2 regions of the Agrobacterium sp. 22-223-1 genome follow, and region 1 is predicted to be linked to the other one. Evidence: predicted binding sites of a transcription regulator. Region 1 holds the regulator's gene; the other holds the start of a gene.
What was found. Region 1 encodes PhoB, which activates phosphate uptake and scavenging genes when phosphate is short. Its sites were predicted from a motif close to TGTCATNNANCTGTCAT; they were not measured.

Region 1 (15,987 bases):
CTGATAAGGCTGCATGCCCGCCCCCTGATCGATCGTGAAGGCCAGAATGCCGTTGCCGAGCAATTGCTCCGGCGACGTCGCCCCGGCCGCAATTGCCTCCGCCAGCCGCTCCTCATCGAAACGGGCATAAGCGCGCATGCTTTCCGGCGCGGTGAAATCCGCAACCAGCAGGTCGACCGGGCCGTCACCCTTGGTCTGGACAGTCAGCTTGCCGGAAAACTTGAGCGACGTGCCGATCAGCGCCGTCAGAACGGTCGCTTCCGCCAGCAGGCGGGCGACCGCCGGGGGATAGTCGTGCCGTTCGAGAATGGCATTCAGCAGCGGACCCACCTGCACGGCGCGGCCGCGCACATCCAGACCTTCGACCTGAAAGGGCACAACCTTGTCGTCGCCAGCAAAATCGAGATCGTCCAGTTCAACCGTTACATCTGCCATGTCATACTCCCTGGCGCAGCCGTGGCGCCGCTACCGTCCAAAAGTCCGGCTTTTAAAATGTGCTTTTTTCGCTTGTCGCACAGAGACCCGGGAAGAGAAACCGCTTCCGGGGAAAAACGTGCAAATCGTGATGATGGCCCGCCAGCAAAACCGACGAGCCTCTTCGAAGTCCCACAGATGGTAATCTATGCGGTCAAGTTCAAGCACCCGGCGTGACGCGTGTCAGGCCGGGCGATTGCTCATCAGATGACGCCCATGCACCAGGCGATGATGGACTTCTGCGCGTGGAGGCGGTTTTCCGCCTCGTCGAAGACGACGGATTGCGGGCCGTCGATCACGGCATCCGTCACTTCCTCACCGCGATGGGCCGGCAGGCAATGCATGAACAGCGCGTCTTTTTCCGCCTTGGCCATCAGGGCTTCATTCACCTGATAGGGCTGGAATATGTTGTGGCCGCGCGCCTTGTGTTCCTGGTTCATGGACACCCAGGTATCGGTGACGACGCAGTCCGCACCCGCAACGGCCTTGTCGGCGTCGTGGCACAGCATGATCTCGCCGCCATTGTTGCGCGCCCAGTTCAGGAACTTGTCATGCGGTTCAGAGCCCATCGGCACGGCCATCGTCATGCGGTAGCCGAAGCGCGCCGAACCCTCCACGAAGGAATGCAGGACGTTATTGCCGTCACCCGTCCAGGCAATGGTCTTGCCTTTGACCGGGCCGCGATGTTCCTCGAAGGTCATGATATCCGCCATGATCTGGCAGGGATGCGTGTCATCCGTCAGGGCGTTGATGACCGGCACGGTCGCGTGTTCGGCAAGCTCCAGCAGGCGCGAATGATCCGTCGTGCGGATCATGATGGCGTCGACATAACGCGACAGCACCTTGGCCGTGTCGCCGATCGTTTCGGCGCGGCCGAGCTGCATTTCCGTACCGGAGAGGAAAAGCGTCTCGCCACCGAGCTGGCGCATGCCGACATCGAAGGAGACGCGGGTGCGGGTGGAAGGCTTTTCGAAGATCATTGCCAGCATCTTGCCGGCAAGCGGCTTTTCCGCCGTTCCGGCCTTGGTGGCGGCCTTGCGTGCGCGGGCATCGTCGAGAATTGCCCGCAGGTCCTGCGAGCTGACGGCCGACAGGTCGAGAAAATGTTTAGGTGAAGCCATTTCAAACTGTCCCATGCTCGCGAGCCTCGGGGAAGAGGCCCGCCCTTTATTGTTTCCTCAGGCGATTTTTGCCTGTTTCGCTGTCAGGGAAGCGGCGGCCGCTTCCACGCGTGACAGACCCTCGCGGGCCTCTTCCGCCGTGGTGACGAGCGGCGGCAGAAGACGGATGACGTTGTCGCCCGCCGGCACACCCAGCAGATGCTCGGCGCGCATGGCCTGCAACAGCTCGCCCGATGGAACCTTGGCCTTGATGCCGAGAAGCAGGCCTTCGCCACGGATTTCCTCGATAACGTCAGGATAACGATCCTTCAGCGAAGCAAGGCCCTGGCGGAAGACCAGCGCGACATCACGGACCTTTTCCAGAAAGCCCTCGGAGAGGACGACATCGAGCACGGCATTGCCGACAGCCATGGCCAGCGGGTTGCCGCCATAGGTGGTGCCGTGCACGCCCGCCGTCATGCCGGAAGCGGCATCCGCCGTCGCAAGGCAGGCGCCGAGCGGGAAACCGCCGCCGATACCCTTGGCAACCGCCATGATATCCGGTGCAACGCCCGTCTGCTCATAGGCAAAGAGTTTGCCCGTACGGCCAACGCCGGTCTGGACCTCGTCGAAAATCAGCAACATGCCATGCTCGTCGCAGAGCGACCGCAGCAGCTGCAGGAATTCCTTGGCTGGTGCGCGAATGCCGCCCTCACCCTGAATGGGCTCGATCAGAAGCGCGGCCGTCTCGGCCGTGATGGCGGCTTTCAGCGCATCGACGTCACCGAAGGGCACCTGGTCGAAACCTTCGACCTTGGGACCGAAACCTTCGAGATATTTCTGCTGGCCGCCGGCAGCAATCGTCGCCAGCGTGCGGCCATGGAAGGCGCCTTCAAAGGTGATGATACGGAATTTTTCCGGATGCCCCTTGGAATAATGATAACGGCGCGCGGTCTTGATCGCGCATTCAAGCGCTTCCGCGCCGGAATTGGTGAAGAAGACCTTGTCTGCGAATGTCGCTTCCGTCAGGCGCTTTGCGAGCTTTTCCTGGCCCGGCACTTCATAAAGGTTCGAGACGTGCCAGACCTTCTCGGCCTGGGTCTTGATCGCCTCCACGAGGTGCGGATGGGCGTGGCCCAGCGAGTTGACCGCGACGCCGGCTGCAAAATCCAGATATCGTTCGCCGCTTTCCGTGAACAGCCAGACGCCCTCGCCTCGCTCGAAGCGCAGGGGGGCTCTTGCAAACGTATCGAACAATGGCGCGGCGGCTTCGGCCATGGCTGTATCACTCCTTGCGCGGATGCGCTGTCAGACGGTTGTCAATAGGCTTCCGGGGTTATCCCTTGCCTGAAAATCAAAAATGCCGCCTCGCGGCGGCAGGGGCACTATTGTCACTTCGCCTGCCGATGTCAACAAAAGTCCGCGTTTCCCGGGCTTCTCAAGCCCTAGTAGGTAGCGACGGACGAGGCCCAAGGTGTTGCCTTTCAGACTCAACTCGCCAGCAAGTTGGGGAAAACCGGAAAATCGATTCGAGATGATTCCCGCGACTCTTGCCACGGAGTCTGCGTGGCACTAGGTTAATCGCTAATTACTAGACTGCATTGCGGCGGAACTAGTCACCAAAAATCAGGCAGAAACCACGCTCGCGGCACGCCCGCGAGGCGGAGAAGGATTCTGCCGACATTATACGCGACAAGCGGAGAAGCGGCATGAACTGGACAGACGAACGGGTCGAAAAACTCAAGAAATTGTGGTCCGAGGGGCTTAGCGCCAGCCAGATAGCAGCACAGCTGGGCGGTGTCAGCCGCAATGCCGTCATCGGCAAGGTCCATCGCCTCAACCTGCCGGGACGCGTGAAGGCCGGCGGCCCGGTCACGTCGGCGCGTTCCGCGCCCAAGCGCACCGCCGCCCCTGCCCCGCGCGCGACGAATTTCGCGACCCGCGTCAGCGCAGCACCTGCACGCGCCTTGAACCGCTCGAGCGCGGCAACCGCGCTGCACGAGGAGATCGATATCGAGACCGCCGAAGTTCTCGATTACGTTCCCTCCAAAAATGTCGTTACACCGATTTCCCGCCGCCTGACGCTGACGGAACTGACGGAGCGCACCTGCAAGTGGCCGGTCGGCGATCCGCTGAAGGATGATTTCCATTTCTGCGGTTGTGAAGCACTGGAATCTTCGCCCTATTGCAAGTTCCATGCAAAGCTCGCCTACCAGCCGGTAAGCGAGCGTCGCAAGGCTTGAGTGTTGCGGCACGCATTCGACACTCAAAAACTACGGGCCTTCGGGCCCGTTTTTTTATGGCAAAACTCAAGGTGGTTCCGGAATAGAGCGCACGCTGTCTAAGAGGCGCTCCCAATCCCTGTTCTCGCGCATTCTCCGGATGTAAAACCGCGATGCGCCCTTGCGGCAAGTGCTCTGAATTTGTCGGCGACGTGCCGCGCCCTTTCTCCTGTCAGGGTTTCACCGCGCAATCCGGCTTTCAGCAGACCGTCTGTCACCTTCAAAAGAACAAGGATACGCGTTTGCGGAAGGTTCAAAATCGAAAGGCCCGACACCATTCCGGTATCGGGCCTTCTGATTTTTTGGGAGTTTATCCCAAGTGAAACCATCGGTTTCGGTTTTCTCAGGCTTCCATTGAATATCCGGCGCCGCGCACGGTGCGGATGACATCCTGCATATGCGAAAAATTGAGCGCCTTGCGCAGGCGTCCGACATGCACGTCGACGGTGCGCTCATCCACATAGATATCGTGACCCCAGACGCCATCCAGCAATTGCGAGCGGGAAAACACCCGGCCGGGAGAGGTCATCAGGAATTCCAGCAGGCGGAACTCCGTCGGGCCGAGGCGCACTTCGCGGCTCTTGCGGTGAACGCGATGGGTCTCGCGATCCAGTTCGATATCGCCGCATTTCAGCACCGAAGACAAAACCTCGGGGCGGGCGCGGCGCAGCATCGCCTTGACGCGGGCCATGAGTTCCGGTGTCGAGAACGGCTTGACGACATAATCGTCGGCGCCGGTGGCAAGACCGCGAACCCGCTCGCTTTCCTCGCCGCGCGCCGTCAGCATGATGATGGGCAGGCGCTCGGTTTCCGGCCGCATCCTGAGCCGACGGCACAGTTCGATACCGGAAACGCCGGGAAGCATCCAATCCAGGATCAGAAGGTCCGGAATACGTTCCTGCAGCCTGATTTCTGCCTCGTCTCCACGGGGTATCGTGTCGACATCATATCCCTCAGCCTCGAGATTGTAACGAAGCAGGACGCTCAGCGCTTCCTCGTCTTCCACAACTGCAATCTTGGGCACCATATACTAACTCCGCAAGCCGCTGCCTGTCTGTTACTCGGTCACCGAACCGAGGGTGTTGGAACTGTCGTCCTTCGGACGCTCGCCTTCCGGCTGGCTGCCGGTGGTCATGTAATAGATCGTCTCGGCAATATTGGTGGCGTGGTCGCCGATACGCTCGATGTTCTTGGCGCAGAACAGAAGATGCGTGCAGGTGGTGATGTTGCGCGGATCTTCCATCATGTAGGTCAAAAGCTCACGGAAGAGCGACGTGTACATGGCGTCGATTTCCTCGTCGCGCTCGCGAATGGCATTGGCCTTCTCGGCGGAACGCGTGGAATAGACGTCCAGCACTTCCTTGAGCTGTACCAGCGCCAGTTCCGACAGGTGCTCGATGCCACGGGCGAGCTTGCGCGGCACGCCGGTGCCGGCAACCGCGATGACGCGCTTGGCGGTGTTCTTGCCAAGGTCGCCGACGCGCTCAAGGTCAGCTGCAATACGCAGGGTGCCGATGATCTCGCGAAGGTCTGCCGCCATCGGCTGGCGTTTGGCGATGGTGACGATGGCCTTGTCGCCGATCTCGCGCTCGGCGTGGTCGAGGATCGCATCGTCGGAAATGACCTTCTGGGCGAGCGCGGCATCGGAATTGACGAGCGCACGCACGGCGTCGGCGCACATCTGCTCCGCAAGACCGCCCATTTCGGCGATGCGGCGCGTCAGAAACTTCAATTCATCGTCATAAACGGAAACGATGTGCGAATGGGTCGTTGTCTGTGTCATGGTCTAGTCCTCCGGCTTGGCCTGCATGCGCGTACCCGGAAGCGGGCACGGCAGAAGCACCAGTCTTGTTCGGTTTCGATAAAGCGCCGGCCGGGATCAGCCGAAGCGGCCCATGATGTAATCCTGCGTGCGCTGGTCGTCCGGATTGGTGAACATCTTGTCGGTTTCGTTTTCCTCGACAAGATGACCAAGATGGAACATGGCCGTGCGTTGGGAAACACGCGCCGCCTGCTGCATGGAGTGCGTGACGATGACGATGGTGTAATTGGTGCGCAGCTCGTGGATCAATTCTTCGACCTTTGCGGTCGCAATCGGGTCGAGAGCCGAGCAGGGCTCGTCCATCAGGATCACTTCCGGGCTGACGGCAACTGCGCGTGCGATGCACAGACGCTGCTGCTGACCGCCGGAAAGACCGGTGCCGGATTCGTGCAGACGATCCTTGACCTCGTTCCAGAGACCCGCTTTCTGCAGGCTCTGCTCAACGATCTGGTCCATATCCGCCTTGTTGCGGGCGAGACCATGGATGCGCGGACCGTAGGAAATGTTTTCGTAGATCGACTTCGGGAAGGGGTTCGGCTTCTGGAACACCATGCCGACACGGGCGCGCAATTCCACGACGTCAATCGCCTGATCGTAGATATCGTCGGTGTCGAGCGTGATCTTGCCGGTGACCCGGCAACCGTCGATCGTGTCGTTCATACGGTTCAGGGTACGCAGGAAGGTGGATTTGCCGCAGCCGGACGGGCCGATAAGCGCCGTCACTGTATTTTCCCGAACGTTGAGGTTCACGTCGTAAAGCGCGCGCTTTTCGCCGTAATAAACCGAAACGTCCTTGCCGATCATCTTGTATGAGACTTCATTCATTTTCTTGTCCAGCGCCTTTTCAACTGCTGCTTCCGACAACATGTTCATTGCTCAAGCTCCCTCTACCAGCGCCGTTCGAAGCGGCGACGCAACAGGATTGCGCCAACATTCATGACGATGAGGAACAGAAGCAGGATGATGATAGCGCCGGATGTCCTTTCGACAAAGGCGCGCTCGGCTTCGTTCGCCCACATGTAAATCTGCACCGGCAGGGCCGTGGACGGATCCATCGGCGTTGTCGGATAATTCGCAACGAATGCCACCATGCCGATCAAGAGCAGCGGCGCCGTTTCACCCAGCGCGTGGGCGAGGCCGATGATGGTACCGGTCAGAATGCCGGGCATGGCGAGCGGCAGCACATGGTGGAAGATCGTCTGCATCTTGGAAGCGCCGAGACCGAGGGCGGCGGCGCGGATAGACGGCGGCACGGCTTTCAGGGCAGCGCGCGTCGCGATGATGATCGTCGGCAGGGTCATCAGCGTCAGGACGAGGCCGCCGACCAGCGAGGCCGAGCGCGGAAAGCCCATGAAGTTGATGAAGACCGAGAGGCCGAGCAGACCGTAAACGATCGAGGGAACGGCCGCGAGATTGTTGATATTCACCTCAATAAGATCCGTCAGACGGTTCTTCGGGGCGAATTCCTCGAGATAGATGGAGGCCGCGACGCCAATCGGCAATGACAGCACCAGCACGATCAGCATCATGTAGAAGGAGCCGATCAGCGCCACACCCACACCTGCCGCTTCCGGACGGCTCGACGCGCCGTTGACGAAGATGCCGGTATTGAAATGTTTGCCGAGCTGGCCGCTTTCGGCAAGCTGGTTCATCCAGCCGAGCTGCTGGTTCGAGATACGGCGATTGGCCTCATCCGCCGTCAGGTCGACCTGGCCCTTGAAGGCGCTGTCGACATCGCCCGACGCCAGAAGCGTGACGGTGCGCGTGGTGCCGATGACGACGGGATCGGCGACGACGATGTCGCGAAGCTGCGTGCGCACGCTGTCGGAAATCAGGAGATTGACGGCGCGAAGACCGGCGCGGTCAGTCGGTGCAACGCCAAGGACCTTAGCGACCGCATCTCGGGCGATGACGGGATAATTGGCCGTCATCAGCTTTGTGGGATTGGTGGCGCGCTCATTTTTCGGATCGATGATCTGTTCGGAGAACTCGACCGGAACGGTGATCATCGTCTGCTGGAAAGCGGTGTAACCCTTGGAAACCACCGAGAAAAGCAGCAGGAAGAGGAAGATGAGGCCGAAGGAAATCGCTGCCATGCCGTAGGCACGGAAGCGGCGTTCGGCGGCATAGCGGCGCTTGATGCCGATATCACGGCGCGTGGCCTTGTTGACGGCGCTCGCGCCGGCTGCGGGAGAAACGATGTCGGTCATTCATATTGCTCCCGGTATTTGCGCACGATGTAAAGCGCGTAGATATTCAGGCAAAGCGTGATGGCGAAAAGCGTGATGCCGAGTGCAAAGGCAACCAGCGTCTGCGGCGATGTGAATTCAAGGTCGCCGGTGAGCTGGCTGACGATCTTGACCGTCACCGTGGTCATGGGCTCGAAGGGATTGAGCTGCAGGCGGGCAGCAACACCGGCAGCAAGAACCACGATCATGGTTTCGCCGATGGCGCGCGAAGCCGTCATCAGCACGGCGCCGACGATACCCGGAAGAGCGGCCGGAATAATGACCCTCTTGATCGTCTCGGAGCGCGTGGCGCCAAGGCCGAGCGAACCGTCACGCAGCGAGCGCGGCACGGCGGTGATGATGTCATCCGACAGCGACGACACATAGGGGATCAGCATGATGCCCATGACGAAGCCGGCGGTGATGACGCTCTGCGCCTGGATGAAGTTGGCGTAGTTGCCCGTCGCCAGGCCGTTGATCTGCGTGGAAATGTCTCTGAGGAAAGGACCGACCGTCGTGAGCGCGAAGAAGCCGTAGACGATGGTGGGAATGCCGGCGAGCACTTCAAGCAGCGGCTTTGCCATGGAGCGGAAGCGCGGCGAGGCATATTCCGCCATGTAGATCGCCGAGAAGAGACCGACCGGAACCGCAACCAGCATGGCGACCAGGCCGATATAAAGCGTGCCGGCGAGCAGCGGGATCAGGCCGAACTGGCCGGAGGAGTCGGTGGCGCCTGCCGCCGCAAAACGCGGATCCCAGACCGTTCCGAAGAAGAACTGGTGCGCCGGGACCATGGTGAAGAACTGGATCGCCTCGGTCAGCATCGAAAGGACGATGCCGATGGTCGTGAGGATGGCGATGGACGAGGCGACGAGCAGGGCCGCGAGAATGACTTTCTCGACCTGGTTGCGCGCCCGGAAACGCGGCGCAATCGCGCGCAGCGCATAGGCGCCGCCGCCGAGCGCGGCCAGCAGCACGACGGCGATCATCGCGGTACGGCTGGTGGAGGTCATGCTGTTGAGCGTGTGGGCGGCATCGACCATGAACCGCTCGGGATCGCCGGCGATTGCAACACCCTTCGATGCCAGAAGCGGCCGGACCGCAGCCGTGTCCGCCTCGACCTGCGCGGTTTCCTCCGGCGTCAGCCGCTGGAGGCCACGGGCGATGGAGGTCACCATACCGTAGGTCAGGCTCTGCTGCGCTTCGGATTGCGCCCGGACATCCTCGGGGAAACTACCGCGCACCGCCGAGGTGACGAGCAATGGGCTGACAATGAGCCAGGCACAGAGAATGAACGCCGCGGGCAGCACCGCCCAGACGACCGCGTAGGAACCGTGATAACCGGCACGGGAATGCATGCTGGAGGGGCGACCGCCAGACAGGGAAACGGCACGGCGGCTGCCGAGCAGATAGCTGCCGATGCCGATGAGCGCCAGTATCAGCAAAAGGATCGATGTGTTCATTAGAGTTCCCTCGGCGTGCCTCAAGAGCACGGTGCGATATCGGGCAAATCAAAAAGTCATCAAAACGAGACCGCTGGACCATCCCATGATGCCTGCCGCCTGACTGTATCATAGTCCGGCAAGCGTCAAGGTTGATACATCCTATCCATCTGTAATCCATCGACAATCATGTGGATGGCGATGAGTAGGAACTGTCAACCGCGGACGACGGCCCAAGCGAAGCCGAATGAGGGGCACGGCAAAGCCGCACCCCTCTTTCTTCATTACATCGTGGAGCCGGCCGAGAACTTCGAGCGGATTTCTTCGCGCTCCGCGTCCGGAGCAGCAACCAGGCCGTAGTTGGCGAGCGGGGAATCCGGGCCGATCATCTCGTCGGAAACGAAGAACTCGACATATTCCTTAAGGCCCGGGATAACGCCCAGGTGAGCCTTCTTCACGTAGAAGAACAGCGGGCGGGAAACCGGGTACTTGCCGCTGGCAACGGTTTCGGTGGACGGAACGACGCCCGAAACGGTCGCGACCTTCAGACGGTCAGCGTTGTTTTCATAGAAAGCGAGGCCGAAAACGCCGAGGCCGGTCTTGTTGGCGTCGATACGGGCGAGCGTTTCGGTGTAGTCGCCGTCGATGTCGACTGCAGCGCCGTCCTTGCGGACTGCAACGCACTTGGCAGCAGCCTGCTTGGCGTCGGTGACGATCTTCTTGATGGCGTCGGTGGCGCCGGCTTCCTTGCAGCCGTCAGCCATGATCTTCTCTTCGAAGACTTCGCGCGTGCCGTGCTTGGAGCCCGGGATGTAAGCGGCGATAGCGACGTCCGGCAGTTCCTTGTTGATTTCCGACCACTTCTTATAGGGGTTGGCAACGAGCTTGCCGTCCTTGACGATTTCAGCGGCGAGAGCGAGGTAAAGGTCCTTCGGCTCGAGTTTGATGTCCTTGTTGGACGAGTCCATCGCGAAGACGATACCGTCGTAGCCGATCTTCACTTCCTGAACGTCGGCAACGCCAGCAGCCTTACAGGCGGCCAGTTCATCGCTCTTGATCTTGCGCGAAGCGTTGGCAATGTCGATGGTGCCTTCGCCGACGCCCGAGCAAAACGCCTTCAGACCGCCGCCCGTGCCGCCGGACTCAACAACCGGAGCCTTGAAGTTCGGGAAGGTTTCGGCAAAGGTCTCGGCAACGATCTTGGCGTAGGGCAGAACCGTGGAGGAACCGGCAACCTGGATCTGGTCGCGAGCAGCGGCGGCGCCAGCGAAGGCGACAGAAGCCACCAGAGCTGCTGCGGAAAATTTAACGATGTTCATTTGTCTCTCCCGTCGTGGGCTTTGTTGTGGACGCAGCCAATAGCGACACTCGCTCTTAGCTTGCGCTCGGCGACCTTTTCTTAACCACCGTAGCCCCATCCTTTTATGTCACTTTGACGAAAGATTTGTGACAATCTAAATAATTGATTTTATTTACAAATATCCACGACATTAAAAACAGATGCATATTTTATGTCAGAATCTCACAGTGAAGTCCGTGCCGCTGCCCAATTCCGATTTAATGATGAGGCGGGCGCGGTGGCGGGTGAGGATGTGCTTGACGATGGCAAGCCCGAGACCCGTGCCCTTTTTCGAGCGGCTGTCGGCGACGCTGACACGATAAAAACGCTCCGTCAGGCGCGGCACATGTTCGGCGGGAATGCCCGGCCCCTTGTCGATGACGCTCACCTCCACCGGCTTGCCGGGTTCGGCCCGCAGCCAGACATCCACGACCTTGCCTTCCTGGCCGTATTTGCAAGCATTTTCAACGAGGTTCTGGAACACCTGCACCAGCTCGTCGCGGTCCCCCTGCACCTCTGCCGGCCGGTCGGGCAGATGCAGCGTGATGGTCACATCCAGCTCGTCGGCAAGCGGCAGCAGGGTATCGCGCACATGGCCGATGACGGGAACGAGATCGACCTTCTGGTCGGGCGCGATGTTGGCCCGCAATTCCAGCCGCGACAGGGACATGAGATCGTCCACCAGCCTGCTCATGCGGGTTGCCTGATCCAGCATGATGGCAAGGAAACGTTCCTGCGCCTTCGGGTCGTTGCGCGCCGGCCCCTGCATGGTTTCGATGAAACCGCGCAGCGAGGCGAGCGGTGTGCGCAATTCATGGCTGGCATTGGCGACGAAGTCGCTGCGCATGCGGTCGATGCGGCGAAGCTCCGAGACGTCGCGGAACGACAGGATGTAGAATGGCGGGCCTGCCCCCTCTCCCACATCCGCACGGGCGATACGAACGATGAAGACCCGTTCGGAAGGGAAGCGCTCCGAATGTTCGACCTGATTGGGCTGGCCGGTGGCGATGGTTTCGCGAATGACATCCAAGAGGCCGGGAGAGCGCAGCCGGGCGGAAATATGCGCCCCGGCGGGCAACTGGCCGAAGGCGCGCTCCGCCGCGCCGTTCTGAAACAGCACGCTGGCGTTCCTGTCGAGAATGAAAACGGGGGTATCCAGAACCGCGAGGCCCGCCCTTACGCCGGAAATGACGCTTTCGCCGGGCATTTCCTGCTCATCTGCCTCCGCAACCGGGCTCCCGTCCTTTGCGGAAGCCGCCGCCGGCCCCTCCCGAGCGGCGAGGATGGCAATGACGGCGCAAAGCCACAGGGCGGCGGGCATATAGGGCGTGTTGAGCTCGGCAACGGCCACGATGGCGAGCATGCTGACGATGAGAACGGGCAACCAGTTTCGGCCGAGCTTCCTTCCCAAACGCCTTAATCCACCATCGCCTTCCATGACTGCCATTTCAGCCTGCTCTTTCCACTTTCATCTGACAGCGCATCGAAATCTCATAGGCCAGCTTCATGACAGAGATTCATCATCGCGCATTTTCCACAACGTATATGCGCAAAATCAACGCGGCAATCGCTCCCGCCGCCGCATCCCGGTCAACCGGTCCTGTTTCACTTGAATTCTGGCAATGGATGTGAACTCATTGGCGGCGAGTTGCCTTTACACAACAACATCTGGAGGAACCCATGGGCGAAGAAACGAAGAAGCGGACGGTCGAGATCACCATTGGCGGCAAACTGCGCAGCTTCGACATCGACAATCCGGTTCTTCCTGAATGGGTTGAGGAAAAGAAACTTTCCGCCGGCAATTTTCCCTACGACAAGAAGATGAAGCGGGAAGACTATGACACTGCCCTCGAGGCGCTGCAGGTGGAGCTGGTCAAGGTGCAGTTCTGGCTGCAGGCTACCGGCAAAAGGGTCATGGCGGTTTTCGAGGGCCGCGATGCGGCGGGCAAGGGCGGGGCGATCTTCGCGACCCGGGCCTATCTCAACCCACGCTATGCCCGCGTGGTGGCGCTGACCAAACCGACGGAAACCGAACGCGGCCAATGGTATTTCCAGCGCTATATCTCGCATTTTCCGACCGCCGGCGAATTCGTTCTCTTCGACCGCTCCTGGTATAACCGCGCAGGCGTAGAGCCGGTCATGGGTTTCTGCACGCCGGAGGAACACAAGCGCTTCCTCAAGGAAACGCCGCGTCTGGAAAAGATGCTAGCCCATGAAGACATCAATCTTTTCAAATTCTGGCTCGACATCGGCCGCGAAACGCAGATCGAACGCTTCCATGACCGCCGCCACAGCCCGCTGAAATGCTGGAAGCTTTCGGATATGGACATAGCCGCGCTGACGAAATGGGACGACTATACGCAGAAGCGCGACGAAATGCTGGAAAAGACCCACACCGATGCCGCCCCCTGGACGGTGGTGCGCGCCAACGACAAGCGCCGCGCGCGGGTGAACCTCATCCGCCACATTCTTCTTGCGCTCGACTATGAGGGCAAGGACAAAAAGGCAATCGGCGAAATCGACGACAAGATTTTGGGATCTGGGCCGGATTTTCTCAAATAGGACCGGAAGACGCTGACAGGCGCCTCCATTCGAGACGCCTGTTTTCCCTTACTGGCCCGGCAGAATGCGCACGGAATAAAGATTGACCGGGCGGCCGCTGCCATCGATATCGCTGTTGATGAAGATCCTGCCCGGCGCATTGGGAGCGAGAGATCGTTCGAATGTCGTGTTCAGCAGCATGTCCGCGCGCTCGGCCGTGGCGGTGAAGCGGTGGCGGGAGCAATCGCCCAATGTCGCGAAATCGCAGGCGACGGACACCTGGGTCTGCCGGTCGCTGGAGGATTGCAGCGTGATCGAAATGGTCGAGGACTTGCCCGCCATATCCCGCATCACCTCCACCGGAACCTCGACGCTGACCGCGCCATCCTGCGAAACGCTTCTCGAGGTCACCTTTATAGCCTTGCCGGCGGGTGTGGCGATGTTTTCGACACTGGCGCGCGGGCCGGCCGAAACACCGGAACTGCCACGCTCCGCATTGAAGACTTCCACCCAGTCATCGGAAAAACCACGGCCGGCGGAAAGGCTCGGCGCAGGCTCCGTCCCGTTGAAATCCTCTGCCTGCACCTGCGCCGGCGGATTGGGCACGCTGGTATCGCGCTGCTCCGGAGAGAGCAGGAGGCCTGAGGAATAGACCCACCAGGCCCCGAAACCGATAAAGGCCAGAAGCGTCACGTAGATGAAAAGCCGGGCGAAAAGACCCCGGCGCTTGCGGCGGCCAACCGCGCCCTCCGGACGGAAGGCAAGCGAGGAGGCGCCCGCGCGGGAACCTCTCTTCGGCGGCTTGCCATTGCGCTGTCCCGCACTCAGCGGCTCCGGAGCAGCGGCGGCCCCCGGCCGCACATCGCGCGTTTCGCCACGCAGCTCCGGCTCAACACCCATATCGTCGTGGTGGGGCGACTGCGAAACGGGGTCGACCGAGTGATCGTCCTGCGCCGGACTTTCCGGTGCGGGCGGGCGCAATTGCTGCTCCACCCTGTCCAGAAGCCGGTTGCGCTCTTCATTCTCGATCTGGTGGATCAGGCCTTCAAGCCGCTGGCGCTGCTGGGAGACAACCTGCGGATCGTCTATGCCCTGCTTGCGCAGGCCCGCTTCCAGTGCCTGGCGGGAGGATTGGTAAATCCGTGCACGAACTTCGGCGTTCGATCTGTCCGATTTTTCCAGAGCATTTCTGATTGCCGTTTCCAGTCCGCTCACGACCGATCCTTGTTCTATTGCGCTTTGCAAAAAATATGCGGCGCTGCGCCATGGGTTCACGATTCGGTAACGGCTATACCGCCCCTCCGCAAGCATCGTTTGTGATAAAGACCGGATTGCCTTGGGGAAAATCAATTCATTGTGGCGCTACGAACGCAGATTCGAGAGGCGAATGCCACGCTGTTTTCGCTTTCAATCTGCTGCTGAACGCGATATTGACTTACGTGCGCGTAAACGTAATTCGTGGGAGGAGACATGCTACCGTCCGTGCTGAAAGACAATCTGCGTCTTCCGGTCATAGCATCACCGCTATTCATCATTTCACATCCGCAGCTGACGCTGGCGCAGTGCAAGGCCGGCGTCATCGGTGCTTTCCCGGCGCTCAATGCGCGGCCCGAAAGCCAGCTCGACGAGTGGCTGGCAATGATCACCGAGGAGCTTGACGCTCACAACCGGGCCAATCCCGAGCGCCCGGCGGCGCCCTTCGCGGTCAACCAGATCGTGCACATGTCCAACCGACGGCTGGAGCATGACCTCGGCCTTTGCGTGAAATACAAGGTGCCGGTGGTGATTTCTTCGCTTGGCGCGGTGCCCGAGGTCAATGCGGCCGTGCATTCCTATGGCGGCATCGTGCTGCATGACGTCATCAACGACCGCCATGCCCGCTCCGCCATTCGCAAGGGCGCGGATGGGCTCATCGCGGTGGCGACGGGTGCCGGCGGACATGCGGGCACGCTTTCGCCCTTCGCCCTCGTTCAGGAAATCCGCGAATGGTTCGACGGCCCGCTGCTGCTGGCCGGCGCCATCGCCAATGGCGGCTCCATTCTCGCGGCGCAGGCTATGGGCGCGGATATGGCCTATATCGGCTCCCCCTTCATCGCCACCGAGGAAGCGCGCGCTTCCGAAGGCTACAAGCAGGCGATTGTGGACGCGCAGGCCAAGGATATCGTCTATTCGAACTATTTCACGGGCGTACACGGCAACTACCTGAAAAGCTCGATCGTCGCCTCCGGCATGGACCCCGACAATCTGCCCGAAGCCGATCCTTCGAAAATGGACTTCGAAACGGTCTCCGGCGGCGCCAAGGCCTGGAAAGACATCTGGGGCGCGGGGCAAGGCATCGGCGCCGTCAAGGCGGTGGAACCGGTGGCGGCGCTCGTCGATCGTCTGGCAAATGAATATGAAACGGCCAAAAAGCGCATCTGCGGGAAAGGCTGAAGGCTCCGGTAAACAATGGACAGGCAAAGCTTTTTGCGGAAATTTCAAAACCAGCACATTCAAGGCTTGAAATCCGTCAGCATTGCCTGTATCAGCCCGCCATGAAGCTGATCCGCACCAAACGGGTCACAATCGGGCCGCTTTAGCTCAGTTGGTAGAGCACGTCATTCGTAATGACGGGGTCACGTGTTCGAGTCACGTAAGCGGCACCATTTCCAAATAACAAATCCATTTCAAAGCGCTGGGTTGCCAAGCCTTGTCTCTATCCGTCTTTACGCGCGTTAGAGGGCAGAAAGGTTTATTTTCGCAGTCCGCCAATTGTTGAC
Region 2 (15,987 bases), 1.3 Mb from region 1:
GTCGGCCAGCCTGTCGCCGAAACTGGCGCCAGCGGAAAATTCCGCATTGGTGTCGCTCGAAACCAGCTTCTTCTGGTGCGACAGTTCCAGAATGCGCCGCTCCACTTCGCCGATTTCGCGAGAGGAGCGCTTGAAATGCGAAACGATATAGTCGGAGATATCTGACACGGTGTGTCTCCGGTTCTGATGGGCGATGCGGATGTTATCCCGAGATAAACCCGCATGGCGGTGGAATTCAAACGATTTCCACCGCCATGCGGTTCAGGCGTCCCCGCCGAAAAACATCAGACCGATGGCGCGCCCTCGTGCAGCCAGTTGAAACCGGGGAAGAAGCGCTCGCGGCCATATTGCTGGCCGAACATCATGTCGAATTGCAGCAGGCGGTAGTCGCGCACCACGTCGGGAACGGCGTTCGGGGCAATCGACCAGTCGGGCAGGGCCTTGCCGTCGGTCGTCACCAGCATATGTCGGTCGATGACGGAAAAGGCCTGCTGCACTTCGCCAAGCGTGCCGGTGTAGAAGGGATCGGAGAAGCCCGCCGTTTTCAGCACATGATAGGGCAAAAGCGCCGGGCTGATGGTGCCGATATTCTTGCGCACGCCCTTTTTGGAAGACCAGACGACGAGCGGCGTCTCGTGTTCCTTCTTCATCACCTCCACCGGCGCGCGGCGGCTGGCCACCATGCCCGGCATGTAGCCGCTTTCCACGAAGGTCTGGCCGAGCGGCGGCAGGTGATCGCCGAAGAGGACGATGATGGTTTCACGGTCGCGCTTCTTTGCCCAGCGCATCAGTTTCAGCAGCGCTTCGTCAGCCTCCGCCACCCCTTGAGAATAGGTGGCGAGCGCCTGCGAGGCCGAGGCGGATAGATCGCCTTCGACGCCGATGGTGTTTTCGGCGTAACGGGTCGCCTCGTAGGGACCATGTCCCTGAAGGGTGACGGCGAAGAGGAAGAGCGGGTTCTGCGCCTTTTCGGCCGTCGCCATGATCTCGTCCATAAGCGCATCGTCGGAGGCGAAATTGCCGCGTTTTTCCATGGCCGGCAGCGTCTCTTCGGAGCGGAATTCCTCGAAGCCGAAATTCCTGTAGACCTGCTTGCGGTTCCAGAACCATTCCTGGAACGGATGCATGGCGATGGCGGAATAACCTTCGCCACGGAAGAAGCTGGCGAGCGAGGGCACCGGGCGGCGGATATATTGCTGATAGGGAATGCTGCCATAGGGCAGGAAGGCGTTGGAAAAGCCGGTCAGCGCCTCGAATTCCACATTCGCCGTCATGCCGCCGAATTCCGGGGAAAAGACATTGCCGGACTGTTTGGCGCGGATCGTCGGCATGGGATCGGCGGAGAGGCTCACATTTTCCAGCCGCGTCGGATCCCACAGCGACTCGCTCATCAGCATGATGACATCGGGGTAATCGCCCTTGTTGGCGGCGAAGGCGGTGGGTTCCGCGGTCAGGTCGGCAATGCTGTTTTCGCCGTAACCCTGCGGCGCCGAGACATTGGCCATCGGAATATTGAAGGCGAAGGCCATCAGGAAGCCGTTATGGCGGTAATTTTCCTGCTGATCCCACATCATGGGAATGATGTTGAGGCGATCGCGCACCCAGGAATAATGCGAATAGTCCATCAGTGAGGCGAGCCCCGCAAGAAGCGGCAGCGCCATCGCGAGACCGGCGGCGCGTTCGCGCCAGCTCAAGCCCGGTGAATGGCGGCGCGCCAGCAGCCACAGCGCTGCGAGAGCGGCAATCGTGGCGCAGATGCCGAGGGCGACGAGGGCTGCCGTCATCGGCTGGGCCTTCAGCATGGTCGGCAGAAGCTCAAGAATCTGCCGGCCGAACAGCAGGTCGGATGGATAAAGCGGATCGGAAAGATAGGTCTGTTTCTGTGCCGAAATCAGCCCCGTCAGCGCGCAGAGCGGCGCAAGCGCGATCAGCGACAGGTAACGCCTGCCAAGAAGTGCATCCAGCGCCACGAGAAGGGCGAGCACGGCGGCAATGGTGGTCATGCCGGGGCGGGCGGAGGAGGTGAGGAAAGCGCCGACATCCGTGAGCGAACCGCGGGCGATCCACTCCAGCGCCACGACCAGCACGACGGACGCGACCGTCAGATTGGCAAGCGGATAGGCGATGCCCGAAAGCTTGGAAAGGCTCCTTGTCCATGCAGGCGAAAAGACGAAACCAGCCTTTTCGGAAGCCGTTGTTTTTGGCGCCGAATCTCTCAAACCCATACTCCGGTATTGCAGGCGGCACGGCCGATCCGGGGAGGTGAATCGGGTGTCGCAAAAGTGTCATGTAACTGTCACATAAGCGCGATGAACGCGACATGAACTTTGAAGAGTCTGGCCGGTGCGGCGATAACCTTAGCGTGAACGCGCGCGGCCGAAGCGTAACGGACGCCGCCATGCAATTGCCGCGTTGCGGAGCGGCCACGGGCGCGGTATTGAAAAGCCATGAGCGACAGACACGATATCCAGAACCATCTCCGGATTGCCGTCGGGCAGTTCAATCCCACCGTTGGCGACGTGGCGGGCAATCTCGCCAAGGCGCGCGAGGCAAGGGCCGATGCGGCGACGCAGGGCGCCGATCTTCTGCTCCTGACGGAGCTGTTCATATCCGGCTACCCGCCGGAAGACCTGGTGCTGAAACCGGCTTTCCTGAAAGCATGCCTGAAAGCCGTGGAAGAGCTGGCGGCGGAAACCGCCGATGGCGGACCGGGCATCGTCATCGGTTTTCCGCGACAGGGCGAGACGGGCCGGCACAATTCCGTGGCGCTTCTGGATGGCGGCAAGATCATCGCGCTGCGCGACAAGATCGACCTGCCGAATTACGGCGAGTTCGACGAGAAGCGGGTTTTCTCCGAAGGCTCGATTTCCGGTCCCTATAATTTCCGTGGGGTCAGGATCGGCATTCCGATCTGCGAGGAAATCTGGAACGATATGGGTGTCTGCGAGACGCTTGCCGAAAGCGGGGCGGAAATCCTGCTGGTGCCGAACGGTTCGCCCTATTATCGCGGCAAGCTGGATGTGCGCCATCAGGTGGCGCTGCGACAGGTGATTGAAAGCGGCCTGCCGCTCGTTTTCGCCAACCAGTTGGGTGGGCAGGATGAGCTGGTGTTCGACGGCGCGAGCTTCGGCTTCAATGCCGACAAAACGCTCGCCTTCCAGATGAGTCAGTTCGAGGCCACACTTGCCGTCACCGACTGGAAACGCACGGCAGACGGCTGGCATTGCGATAGCGGACCTTTCTCGAAGATTCCCGAAGGCGAGGAGGCGGATTACCGCGCCTGCATGCTGGGCTTTCGCGATTACGTCAACAAGAACGGCTTCAAGAGCGTGGTTCTCGGCCTTTCCGGCGGCATCGATTCGGCGATCTGTGCCGCCCTTGCCGTCGATGCGCTGGGCGAGGAGCGGGTGCGCTGCATCATGCTGCCTTACCGCTATACTTCGGAGGAATCGCTGAAGGATGCGGCCGATTGCGCCAAGGCGCTGGGCTGCCGTTACGATATCGTGCCGATTTCAGAGCCGGTGGAAGGATTCCTCTCGGCGCTTTCCGATCTCTTCGAGGGCACGGAAGAGGGCATTACCGAGGAAAACCTGCAGAGCCGCACGCGCGGCACCATCTTGATGGCCGTCTCGAACAAGTTCGGCTCCATGGTGGTGACGACGGGCAACAAGTCGGAAATGTCGGTGGGTTATGCCACGCTCTACGGCGACATGAATGGCGGTTTCAACCCCATCAAGGACCTCTACAAGATGCAGGTCTATGCCATTTCCAGCTGGCGCAATGCCCATGTGCCGCCGGGCGCGCTCGGCCCTTCCGGTGAGGTGATCCCGGCCAATATCATTTCCAAGGCCCCCTCGGCCGAATTGCGCCCCAACCAGACCGACCAGGATTCGCTGCCGCCCTATCCGGTGCTGGACGATATTCTGGAATGCCTCGTCGAGAAGGAAATGTCGGTTGAGGAAATTCTGGCTCGTGGCCATGATGTGGCGACGGTGCACCGGGTGGAGCATCTGCTCTATCTCGCCGAATACAAGCGCCGGCAATCGGCGCCGGGTGTGAAGATCACCAAGAAGAACTTTGGGCGTGACAGGCGTTATCCGATCACCAACCGGTTTCGGGATCGATGATTGAAGGAAGGCGCGGGTAGCGGATGCTTTGCCCGGCGTTGCCGTGCGTTTCTTCTCCCCGCCGGGGAGAAGGTGGCCCGAAGGGTCGGATGAGGGGGCAACCTCTCGGTCTATCGCTGACGTCGCCCCCTCATCCCGCTGCCGCGGACTTCTCCCCCGCGGGGAGAAGAAACAAGCGGCATGCGCTCGTTCCACAACAAGCCTTCGTGTTTAAGCAAGCGGCGCGGAGAAAACCCCGCGCCGTTCACTTACCTTAAATAACTTGTCCCACATCGATGCGGTTGCCATCCGGGTCCTCAAACACAAAGGCCCTGAGACCGTAATCCTTGTCCTGCAGGCCCTTGATGATGCGCAAGCCCTGGCTCTTGCAGAGCGCATGCAGCGCGTCCACATCGCTCACCATCATATGCGCCACATTGAAGGGTGCTGCCTTGTGTGCGGGCTGCAATGTCAGGTGCAGCTCGGCATTGCCCTGTTTGAGGATCATGAAGCCGACAGGGTTGCCGTTTTCGAAGGTCTTTTCGAAGCCCAGCACGCCAACGTAAAAATCATGGGCCTTTTCGATGTTTTTGACAGGAAGCATTGCGGCGATCCGGCCGAAGCGGATGCCGTGATCGGCGATGGTATTCATCGCGGAACCTCGGATCTGGGAGAAACGGCAAAGGTCGCGGACGGTGCCGGAGCGCTGGCGTTTTTTCTGGTTTGAATTTGCAGGACGGTGCCTGCCGCCCTAGGATCATAATCGAGGCGATGGCGGATGCAAACGGAATGTCTGCACCGGGCGCTTTGAACGAGACACCGACACGCCCGGGAGGCAGAATGCGCAGCTCCATCGAAATCTTCAACATCCGCACCCGGCAGATGCGGGTGGTGTGGCAGACGCCTGATCTTTTTGAAGCGCCGAACTGGTCGCCGGATGGAAAATACCTGCTGCTGAACAGCGAAGGGCTGCTTTACCGCCTGTCTCTTGCCGGTGATATTTCGCCGCAAAAGGTCGATACCGGCTTTGCGACGCTCTGCAACAACGATCACGGCATTTCGCCGGATGGTTCGCTCTACGCCATTTCCGACAAGGTGGAATTCGGCAAGAGCGCCATTTATCTCATGGCCTCGGCGGGCGGTGCGCCGCGGCTGATGACGAAAAATCTTCCCTCTTACTGGCATGGCTGGTCGCCGGATGAGAAAGGTTTTGCCTATTGCGGCATTCGCGATCAGGTCTTCGATATCTATTCGATGGATATAACAAGCGGCGTCGAGACGCGGCTGACCCATGGCGAAGGCCGCAATGACGGGCCGGATTATTCGCCGGACGGTGAGTGGATCTATTTCAATTCCAGCCGCACCGGGCGAATGCAGATCTGGCGCGTGCGGGTGGATGGCTCAGCCGTCGAGCGCATCACCGACAGCCCCTATGGCGACTGGTTTCCGCACCCGTCTCCGAGGGGAGACAAGGTGGTGTTCGTTTCCTATGACGGCGACGTTTTCGACCATCCGCGCGATCTCGATGTGCGGGTGCGGCTGATGGATATGGATGGCGGCAATGCCGAGACGCTGTTCGAACTTTTCGGCGGGCAGGGAACGATGAATTCGCCCAACTGGTCACCGGATGGGGACGAGTTCGCTTATGTCAGGTATTTCCCGGTGGAATGATGGGGATGAGGCAGGCCACATTGCCGCACCGCCGGCAGGATGCTTGCATCCGCAAACTTTTTTGCCCATAGCTTGCCTGTCAGGTGCCTGCCCTTGCGGCGGGAGAATCGGGAATCCGGTGAAAGACCGGAACGTGCCCAGCGCTGTGAGGCGGACGTTCTTTTTTAAAGCCACTGGAGCAATTCGGGAAGGCGAAAAGGGCGGATGAAGCCAAGTCAGAAGACCGGCCTGACGGGATAGACCGAACCGCGCGGACGGCGGCAGGTTGTTGTCGAGGCGGGGTGCGCATTTGCGCCCGGTCTTCGCATTGTTGGGGATAAACGATGCCAGCCGATTCGTCCGTAAGCAATCCGCCCGGCGCCAGTTCGTTCGATCACGCGCTCTCGCCCGCCCGCCCGTTTTCCTGTGAGGAACGCGAGGCGATTTACCGCGCCATCGAGACCCGTCGTGACGTGCGCGACCAGTTCCTGCCGGACCCGCTGCCGGACGATCTGGTGGAGCGTCTTTTGAAGGCGGCCCATTCCGCACCCTCTGTCGGTTTCATGCAGCCGTGGAATTTTACCCTCGTCACCGATGGCGCGATCCGTCAGGCGGCCTTCGTGGCCTTCAGCCGCGCCAATGAGGAGGCGGCGGCGATGTTTACGGGCGAGCAGCAGGCGCTTTATCGCAGTCTCAAGCTTGAAGGCATCCGCAAGGCGCCGCTCAGCATCTGCGTCACCTGCGATCCGACGCGCGGCGGCAAGGTGGTGCTGGGCCGCACCCACAATCCGCGCACGGATGTCTATTCCACCGTCTGCGCCATCCAGAATCTCTGGCTCGCGGCGCGCGCCGAAGGCATCGGCGTCGGCTGGGTCAGCATTTTCCACGATAGCGACATTCGCACCATTCTCGATATTCCCGACCATATCGAAATCGTCGCCTGGCTTTGCCTCGGCCGTGTCGATGCGCTCTATAACGAGCCGGAACTGGCGGTGAAGGGCTGGCGACAGCGCGTGCCGCTGGAGGAACTGGTGTTCCGTAACCGCTGGGGCGGGGTGTAGAAGCGGAGGCCTGTGAACAAAGCGGGACGTTGCCGCGTGTTTCTTCTCCCCGCCGGAGAGAAGGTGGCCCGAAGGGTCGGATGAGGGGGCAAGCTCTCCGAATATCGCTGACGCCGCCCCCTCATCCCGCTGCCGCGGACTTCTCCCCCTCGGGGAGAAGAAGCAAGGGGAGCGCGCTCGCTCCGCGATGTATGTCACTGCTGCGGCTGTATACCCTTCAATGCCGGGTTCTTCAGGTCGATCCGGCCCGTCTGGTCGGGCAGGAATTTCGGGCCTATGACGCGGACGCGGCTATCGTTCGGGTCATAGTCGCGTTCGGGAACGGGCTGTTCCGGCGGCTTGGCAGCCTGTTGCTGTTCGGTGGGTTTTTCAGCCTTGTCACCTTGCGGTGATGGAATGGTGGTGATGCCGGAATAGGGTTTTTCGGGCTGCGGCCGGGCGGCCTCTTCCTGCTTTTGCATTTCATTGTGATAGGCGGCCATGTTGCAGGCGCAGCCCGGCGCTTTTGCTGTGGCGTTCCTGTAAGCGAAGGCGGTTGGCAGCTCTCTGTAGGGTTTGCCTGTTTCCGCCGAAACCATATCGGCGGTTTCCTGATCCGTCATGGAGTGGAAATAAAGCTCCGTCTCGGTGCCCGGACACATTTTCTCGCACTGCTCCGCCTGGGCGCGGAAATCGAGCGGCGAGGCATTGGAAGCGATGGGGAAAAACGAGCCGTCGCAGGTGCGCACGCAGAGTGTGCGAAGCCCGCCCTCGGCGGCGTTGGGGTAGGGCGAAAGCCCCGCCTGTCCCGGCTCGTCGCCGTTCTGCGGGCCATTCTGCCGAAAAGCGTCGGGATAACGCGTTACATCCGGAGGCGGCGGCAATTGCGTTTCCGTTTGCGGCAGGGTGTTGCAGCCATTGGCATCGAGGGCGGCAAGAATGCGCTGACGCCTGATGTCGCCGTCGTCGCTACGCGCTGCCGCCATGGCGTCGTCGCGGTCACGGATGATGGCGTCGCGCTCGCTTTCTGCTTCCGCCAGCGCATCGCCGATTTCGGCGCAGATACCGGCATTGGGATTGCCGTAGACGATGACGCTGCCGGATGAGCAGCCATAGCCGCGCAAGTCGTTCCTGATCTTGCGGATGACGATATTCTGGCGGGCGAGCGCATTGGCGTAACGCCGCACCTCGGCCGTATTGCCGATGACGCGGGGCGGCTCGCGCAATTGCGCATAAAGCATATCGCAGACCTGATCCGCGAAAGCGGCGGCCGGGGCGACGAAAACAAGGGGAAGCAGGAGGCCGATGATGCGGCTGCGGCGGGTCAATTGTTCGATCCGTTCGATGTCCCCGGCCGGTGGCAGGGGCGTTATACTTCACGAAATCCGTGTTTCGGGAAGATAACATAAGCTGTTGCCGCAAGGCGGCAACAGCCTGTTCAAAATTGCGTTAATAGGGCCTCTATCACACCGAAGGATGCGAGGCCTGCACGACGGCAAAGGCCGCCATGTTGACGACGCCGCGCGAGGTGACGCTGGGCGACAGGATATGGGCGGGCAGGGCCGTGCCGAGCAGGATCGGGCCGACATGCAGGCCTTCCGTCAAGGTGCGGGTGACGCCGAGGGTGATGTTGGCGGCATCGAGGTTCGGGAAGACCAGAAGGTTCGCTTCGCCGGTCAGCACGCTGTTCGGCATGGCGCGCTTGCGCAGCGCTTCCGAAAGGGCCGAACCGCCCTGCATTTCGCCGTCAACTTCCAGTTCCGGTGCGGCTTCCTGCACGATCTTCAGGGCACGGCGCATCTTGCGGGCGCTTTCGGAATCGCGCGAGCCGAAATTGGAATGGCTGGCGAGGGCGATCTTCGGCGTGATGCCGAAGCGGCGGATTTCCTTGGCCGCGAGAATGGCCATTTCCGCCACTTCCTCGGAGGTCGGATCGTAATTCACGAAAGTGTCGGTCAGGAACAGCGCACCCTGCTGGGTGATGAGCAGGCTGAGGCCGGCGAAGGAACGCACGCCTTCCTGCTTGCCGATGATCTGGTTCACGTCGCGCAGGTGGCGGTCGTAACGGCCTTCGAGGCCGCAGATCAGCGCATCCGCTTCGCCGCGCTTCACCGACAGTGCGCCGATGACGGTCGTGTTGGTGCGCACGATGGTGCGGGCTGCTTCCGGGTTGATGCCGACGCGGCCGACAAGGGCGAAATAGTCATCGACATAGTCGCGGTAGCGCGGATCGTCTTCCGGGTTGACCACGGCGAAATCCGTATGCGGGCGAATGCGCAGGCCGAAGCGCTTCAGGCGCGTTTCGATGATCTGCGGGCGGCCGATGAGGATCGGAATGCCGGTGCCTTCTTCCAGAAGCACCTGGGCGGCGCGCAGCACGCGCTCGTCTTCGCCCTCGGCAAAGATGATGCGCTTCTTTTCGGCGGCCTTGGCGGCATTGAAGACCGGCTTCATGATGAAGCCGGAGCGCCAGACGAAACGGTTCAGCTGGTCGAGATAGGCTTCGAAATCGGTGATCGGCCGGGCGGCGACGCCGCTTGCGGCCGCAGCGCGGGCAACGGCGGGCGCAATGCGCAGAATGAGGCGCGGATCGAAGGGCGAGGGGATGAGGTAGTTCGGGCCGAAGACCGGCGTTTCGCCGCTATAGGCCTTTGCGGCCACTTCGGAGACTTCCTCCCGCGCGAGTTCGGCGATGGCCTGCACGGCGGCCATCTTCATTTCCTCGTTGATCGTGGTCGCGCCGCAATCGAGCGCGCCGCGGAAGATATAGGGGAAGCAGAGAACGTTGTTGACCTGGTTCGGGAAATCCGAGCGGCCGGTGCAGATCATCGCATCCGGACGGGCCGCACGCGCCGCCTCCGGCATGATTTCCGGATTGGGGTTGGCAAGCGCCAGGATCAGCGGGTTTTCCGCCATGCGCTCCAAGAGTTCCGGCTTCAGCACGCCGGCGGCGGAAAGGCCGAGGAAGACGTCGGCGCCGTCGATGGTTTCGGCCAGGACGCGCTTGTCGGTCTTCTGGGCGTAAACTTCCTTCCACTCGTCCATCAGCGTGTTGCGGCCGTCATAAACGAGGCCTTCGATGTCGTGGACCCAGATGTTTTCTTTCTTCGCGCCCATGGCGACGAGGAGGTTGAGGCAGGCAAGCGCCGCCGCACCTGCACCCGAGGCGACGATCTTGACGCTCGAGAGCGATTTTCCGGCGAGTTCCAACGCATTGGTGACGGCGGCGGCGACGATGATCGCGGTGCCGTGCTGGTCATCGTGGAAGACCGGGATATTCATCTTTTCGCGCAGCTGACGTTCCACCTCGAAACATTCCGGCGCCTTGATGTCCTCAAGGTTGATGCCGCCGAAGGTGGGCTCCAGCGCTGCGATGGTGGAGACCATGTCGTTGATGCCGGGCGCATCGATTTCGATATCGAAGACGTCAATGCCGGCGAATTTCTTGAAGAGAACGGCCTTGCCTTCCATCACCGGCTTGGAAGCGAGCGGGCCGATATTGCCGAGGCCGAGCACTGCCGTGCCGTTGGAAATGACGGCGACGAGGTTTGCGCGGGCGGTATATTCCGCCGCCGTTTCCGGATTTTCATGGATGGCGAGGCAGGGGGCGGCTACACCCGGCGAATAGGCAAGCGCCAGATCGCGCTGGTTGCCGAGCGGCTTGGTGGCCTGGATTTCCAGCTTGCCGGGGCGCGGATAGCGGTGGAAAAAGAGCGCCTGTTCCTCGATATCGGCCTTTGCCGTGTTGGCGGGCGTGTTGTTCTTATCGTGAGAGGTCATTCTTCCACCGTCATGTCTGGTTCAATTCCGGCCCCCTGAATACAACAAACTTCCCCGTGGTACAGCCGTTATTTGACCGTACCTTATGCAAATGCGGCCATGGCTTATTCGCGTTTTCGTGAAGGCTTTCGTCATATTCCCTATAAAAACCGGCGTCTGTCATGTTGCTGAAACACGAGTCTGGTTCTGAGAGGTAAGAAAGCCGCAGGGACGCAACCGAACAGGGGGATGAAATCCGTGGCCGGTCAAATCGAAACCAGACAGTTCAGAACGCTTTTCATTTCGGATGTTCATCTTGGCTCCAAGGCGGCCAAGACGGACTATCTGCTCGACTTCCTGAAACATCACGAGGCCGAGACGATCATTCTCGTCGGCGACATCGTCGACGGCTGGCGTCTGCGCCGCAGCTGGTACTGGCCGCAGGGCTGCAACGACGTGGTGCAGAAGCTTCTGCGCAAGGCCCGCAAGGGAACGCGCATCGTCTATATTCCCGGCAATCACGATGAATTCCTGCGGGAATTTCCCGGCATGCATTTCGGCGGCATCGAAGTGGCCGAACGCATGATCCATGAGGCGGCCGACGGCAAGAAGTATCTCATCATCCATGGCGACGAGTTCGACGTGGTGGTGCGCAACGCCCGCCTGCTCGCCTATCTCGGCGACTGGGCCTATGATGCGGCGATTGCGCTCAACATCGCCATCGCCGCCGTGCGCCGCCGCATCGGCCTGCCTTACTGGTCGTTTTCGGCCTGGGCCAAGCTTCAGGTCAAGCACGCCGTCAACTTCATCGGCGAATTCCAGCGCGTGGTGGCCGAAGAGGCGCGCCGCAACAATGTCGACGGCGTCATCTGTGGCCACATTCACCATGCGGTGATGGAAGACATGGACGGCATCCGCTACATCAACACCGGCGACTGGGTGGAAAGCTGCACGGCGATTGCCGAAAACGCCGATGGCAGCTTCGAGCTGATCACCTGGATGCAGACGAGCGACGTTACCGCCGAGCAGGCATCGGACGAGATGGAGCCGGTGGATATTCCGGGGCTGATCGGGAAGCACGCGGCCTGAATTGGGGCGTTTGACGGGCGCTGACGATAGGCTCGTATGGAATGCCGCATTCGATGAGTGGCAATATCCGCACACCGTCATCCCGGCCTTGAGCCGGGATCCAGCGCGATCAAGTCTTTGATCGCGTAAGACTCTTCTCACCGCGCAGACGCGCCGTGGCTGGATGCCGGATCAGGTCCGGCATGACGGAGGAGAGGTTCTAAAATCTTCCCTGTGACTCTTTGAGTAAGGCATGCGGAAGATACCGCCTTGGCGCGCGGTGCCTGAGCGAGACTTCTGCAATTCCGGCGGGGCCGGATAACCACGCCTTCCTCATAGACGAGCCCTTCCGTCATTTAAGGCGAGCGGGTGCGTTTTTTCGCCTTCTCCCCGCCGGGGAGAAGGTCGCGGCAGCGGGATGAGGGGGCAAGCTCTCGGCCCATCGTTGACCTCTCCCCCTCATCCGACCCTTCGGGCCACCTTCTCCCCGGCGGGGAGAAGAAACAAGGGGCGACGTTGTGGATCACTTTGTCTCACTGCTTCCAATACCAGCGACTTACCCCCACAGTTCCGGCCGCGCCGGATAAACCAGCGAACCCTCATAAACCAGTCCCGGCTCACGATCCTGCGCCAACAACAGCGGTCCGTCGAGATCGGCAAAGGCTGTACCCTGCGCCGCCAGCACGGCCGGCGCCATGCCGAGCGAGGTGCCGAGCATGCAGCCGACCATGATGGTGAAGCCGAGCCTTTCGGCCTCGGCCTTCATGATGAGCGCTTCGGTCAGGCCACCGGTCTTGTCGAGCTTGATGTTGATCGCATCGTAACGGTCGCGCAGGGCGGCGAGGTCGCGGGTGGAATGCACGCTTTCATCGGCGCAGATCAGCACCGGATGGTCGATGCGGGCGAGGATGTCATCCTTGCCGGCGGGTAGCGGCTGCTCGATCAGCGATATCTTCAGCTCTGCCGCAAGTCTCAGATAATATTCGATATTATAATCGTTCCAGCCCTCATTGGCGTCGATGATGATGCGCGCTTCAGGTGCGGCGGCGCGCACGGCCCTTAGACGCGCTTCGTCGTCCGCCGTGCCGGTCTTGATTTTCAGCAGCGGGCGGCCTGCGTTTTCCGCCGTCTTTGCGGCCATGGTCTCGGGATCGGCAAGTGAGATGGTGTAGGCTGTGACGAGCGGCTTTGCCGCCTGTCCGAGGATGCGCTCGGCAACGGTTTTGCCGCTGATCTTGGCTTCGAGGTCCCACAGCGCGCAATCGACCGCATTGCGGGCGGCGCCGGGTTGCATCGCCTGCTGCAGTTCCTGCCGTGTCACGCCGCCGGCGATCTGCTGCGCCATCGCCTCGATATCGGCGATGACGCCTTCGATGCTTTCGCCATAACGCGGATAGGGCACACATTCGCCAATGCCGGTAAAGGAACCATCGCGGATGGTGCACGTTACGACATCCGCATGCGTGCGGGTGCCGCGTGAAATGGTGAAGCTGCCGGCGACGGGAAAACGTTCTGTTGTGGCTTGAAGGTAACGGGGCATGTTTTTTCACTTCCGATTGGGCGGCAAAAGACACATGACGCCAAATTTATCACGAATTGTCGGCCGTCACTGTGGCTTGCCGGAGGCCAAAACGTTATGAAACCTTTAAGAATCTCGTGACGGCTGCACTCGCTCGGAGCATTATGCAAGAACAGGACACACGGCAACAGGCGAACCCGGCCGCAATCACCGAAGACGATAACGTCTCCGGCGGCGGCTTGCGTTTTGTCATGAGCGGTTCCTGGCGCAACAGCAATCTCGCCGGTGTTTTCCCCAGTCTTGAAAAGATCGAAAAGAGCAAATCCGCCGGCCCGGTGGAGATCGATCTTTCTTCCGTCGAGGCCATCGATACGACCGGCGCATGGATCATCCAGCGCCTGCGCAAGGACCTCGAGGCAAATGGCGCCACCGTCACCGTGACGGGCAATGACCGTATCGAAGAGGTCATCGGCCAATTGCCCGAAAAGGTGGAGATGGAGGGCGAAGCCGCTGCGAAGGCGGGGCTCGCCGAACGTATTTTTGCGCCCATCGGCAAGGCCGTCATCCAGAACGGCGCGGATTTCCTGGCGGGCATGTATATTCTCGGCTCGGCCGTGCGCGGCGCGCAGATGAAGCTCGGGCGCGGGCGCGGCGTCTCGCCGGCGGCGATCGTCAACCAGATCGACCATATGGGCGTGCGCGCCGTGCCGATCATCATGCTGATGTCGTTCCTGATCGGTGCGATCATCGCGCAGCAGGGCGCGTTCCAGCTCCGTTATTTCGGTGCGGAAGTCTTCGTTGTCGATCTCGTCGGCATTCTGCAATTGCGCGAAATTGGTGTGCTTCTGACCGCGATCATGATCGCCGGCCGTTCCGGCAGTGCGATCACGGCGGAAATCGGCTCCATGAAGATGCGCGAGGAAATCGACGCGCTGAAGGTGATCGGCCTCAACCCCGTGGGTGTTTTGGTGTTTCCGCGGCTGGTGGCGCTCACCATCGCGCTGCCGCTTTTGACCATTCTCGCCAATTTCGCAGCACTTTTCGGTGCGGCCATCGTGGCGCTGCTTTATTCCGGCATCACGTTTGAGGTGTTCCTGTCGCGCCTGCATGGCGCTGTCGAGGAATCGACCATTGCCGCCGGCATGATCAAGGCGCCGTTCATGGCGCTCATCATCGGCATCGTCGCGGCAGTAGAGGGCATGAAGGTGGGCGGCTCGGCCGAATCGCTCGGCCAGCACGTCACCTCCTCGGTGGTGAAGTCGATCTTCGTCGTCATTCTGGTGGATGGCCTTTTCGCCATCTTCTACGCAGCCATCGATTTTTAGGGAGGGCGCGTTGGAGAAACTGGATCAGAAACCGCAGGAGACCAGAACCGGTAAAGACGGCCGCGAGGTGGTGCTTTCCGTCGAGGGCGTGACCGTCGGTTTTAACGGCCGCAACGTACTCGAAAATCTCGATCTCGATGTCTATCGCGGTGAAATCCTCGGTTTCATCGGCCCCTCCGGTGCCGGCAAATCCGTGTTGATGCGCGCGATCTTGCGGCTCCTGCCGCGGCAGGCAGGCGCGATCCGCATTCTCGGCACCGATTACGACAAGGCGAGCGAAGACGACCGCATGATGCTCGACCAGCGGCTTGGCGTGCTGTTCCAGCAGGGGGCGCTGTTTTCCGGCCTGACGGTGAAGGAAAACATCCAGCTGCCGATGCGCGAATATCTCGACCTGCCGAAGAAGTTGATGGACGAGCTTGCCTATCTGAAAATCGAGATGGTGGGGCTGAAGCCCGATGCGGGCGACAAGTATCCTTCCGAGCTTTCCGGCGGCATGATCAAGCGCGCAGCGCTTGCCCGCGCGCTGTCGCTCGATCCCGACCTCGTCTTCCTCGATGAGCCGACGTCCGGCCTCGATCCCATCGGGGCGGCGGAATTTGATATGCTGATTGCGCGCTTGCGCGATTCGCTCGGCCTGACCGTTTATATGGTGACGCACGACCTCGACAGCCTCTTCTCCGTCTGTGACCGCATTGCGGTGCTGGGCCAGAAGAAAGTGCTGGTGGAAGGGACATTGCAGGACATGTTCGCCTGCGACGACCCATGGGTGCAGTCCTATTTCCGCGGCAAACGGGCGCGCTCTGTCGTTCTTCCGGACGGCAGACACGAAAATCCGGTGGAGTAACAAGAAGCATGGAAACCAAGGCGAACTACACCATAGTCGGAATTTTCACGCTGATCGTGATCGCCGCCGCATTCGGCTTCGTTTACTGGATGGCGGAATTCGGTCGTGGCGGCCCGACGGCCCAGCTCGTCGTGCGTATTCCCGGCTCCGCGAACGGTCTTTCCGTCGGTTCTCCCGTGCGTTTCAACGGTATTCCGGTCGGCACCGTGCGCGGCCTTGCCATTGACCGCGATGATCCGGCCTATTCCATCGCCTTTACCGAAGTGCAGGCCGATGCCCCGGTTTTCCCGTCCACCCGCGCCGTGCTTGAAATTCAGGGCCTGACGGGTGCTGCCTATATCGAGCTTTCCGGTGGCAACAAGGATGGCGAGCGCATTCTGCAGAAGGCTGTCGAAAGCGGGGTTCCGGCCGAACTGACGGCCGATCTTTCCAGCGTCACTAACCTGCTCGCCACGGCCGATAAAATCCTGAAACGCGCCGATGGCGCCATCGGTGAATTGCAGGGTTTCGTGCAGGATGCGCGTGGCCCGCTGACGCAGACGGTGCGCAATGCCGAGAAATTCTCCGATGCGCTGGCGGCCAATTCCGACGGCATCAAGAATTTCATCGCCAGCCTCAGCTCGCTTTCCACCACGGTGCAGTCGGTCTCGGTCCGTCTCGACGGCACGCTGAC

Region 2: a site for PhoB is predicted at 2,284-2,300, ahead of ACQZ60_RS08100 (LTA synthase family protein). Genes of this name have one in related genera too.

What each region holds. Positions count from the first base shown of each region.
Region 1 covers NZ_JBNWCN010000001.1:354,450-370,436, reverse strand. The annotation lists gene ACQZ60_RS01830 (Hsp33 family molecular chaperone) at 1-435, opposite strand, end outside; gene argF (ornithine carbamoyltransferase) at 678-1,595, opposite strand; gene ACQZ60_RS01820 (aspartate aminotransferase family protein) at 1,653-2,852, opposite strand; gene ACQZ60_RS01815 (GcrA family cell cycle regulator) at 3,284-3,817, shown strand; gene phoB (phosphate regulon transcriptional regulator PhoB) at 4,200-4,883, opposite strand; gene phoU (phosphate signaling complex protein PhoU) at 4,914-5,639, opposite strand; gene pstB (phosphate ABC transporter ATP-binding protein PstB) at 5,736-6,551, opposite strand; gene pstA (phosphate ABC transporter permease PstA) at 6,566-7,888, opposite strand; gene pstC (phosphate ABC transporter permease subunit PstC) at 7,885-9,369, opposite strand; gene ACQZ60_RS01785 (substrate-binding domain-containing protein) at 9,633-10,667, opposite strand; gene phoR (phosphate regulon sensor histidine kinase PhoR) at 10,863-12,134, opposite strand; gene ppk2 (polyphosphate kinase 2) at 12,368-13,249, shown strand; gene ACQZ60_RS01770 (hypothetical protein) at 13,298-14,443, opposite strand; gene ACQZ60_RS01765 (NAD(P)H-dependent flavin oxidoreductase) at 14,699-15,661, shown strand; tRNA gene ACQZ60_RS01760 (tRNA-Thr) at 15,798-15,873, shown strand.
Region 2 covers NZ_JBNWCN010000001.1:1,620,445-1,636,431, reverse strand. The annotation lists gene ACQZ60_RS08105 (DUF1003 domain-containing protein) at 1-168, opposite strand, end outside; gene ACQZ60_RS08100 (LTA synthase family protein) at 285-2,225, opposite strand; gene ACQZ60_RS08095 (NAD+ synthase) at 2,448-4,127, shown strand; gene ACQZ60_RS08090 (glyoxalase superfamily protein) at 4,381-4,758, opposite strand; gene ACQZ60_RS08085 (TolB family protein) at 4,947-5,777, shown strand; cobalamin riboswitch at 5,842-6,023, shown strand; gene bluB (5,6-dimethylbenzimidazole synthase) at 6,101-6,817, shown strand; gene ACQZ60_RS08075 (DUF2865 domain-containing protein) at 7,012-8,124, opposite strand; gene ACQZ60_RS08070 (NADP-dependent malic enzyme) at 8,261-10,576, opposite strand; gene ACQZ60_RS08065 (UDP-2,3-diacylglucosamine diphosphatase) at 10,805-11,644, shown strand; gene dgcA (N-acetyl-D-Glu racemase DgcA) at 12,180-13,163, opposite strand; gene ACQZ60_RS08055 (ABC transporter permease) at 13,307-14,467, shown strand; gene ACQZ60_RS08050 (ABC transporter ATP-binding protein) at 14,478-15,314, shown strand; gene ACQZ60_RS08045 (MlaD family protein) at 15,323-15,987, shown strand, end outside.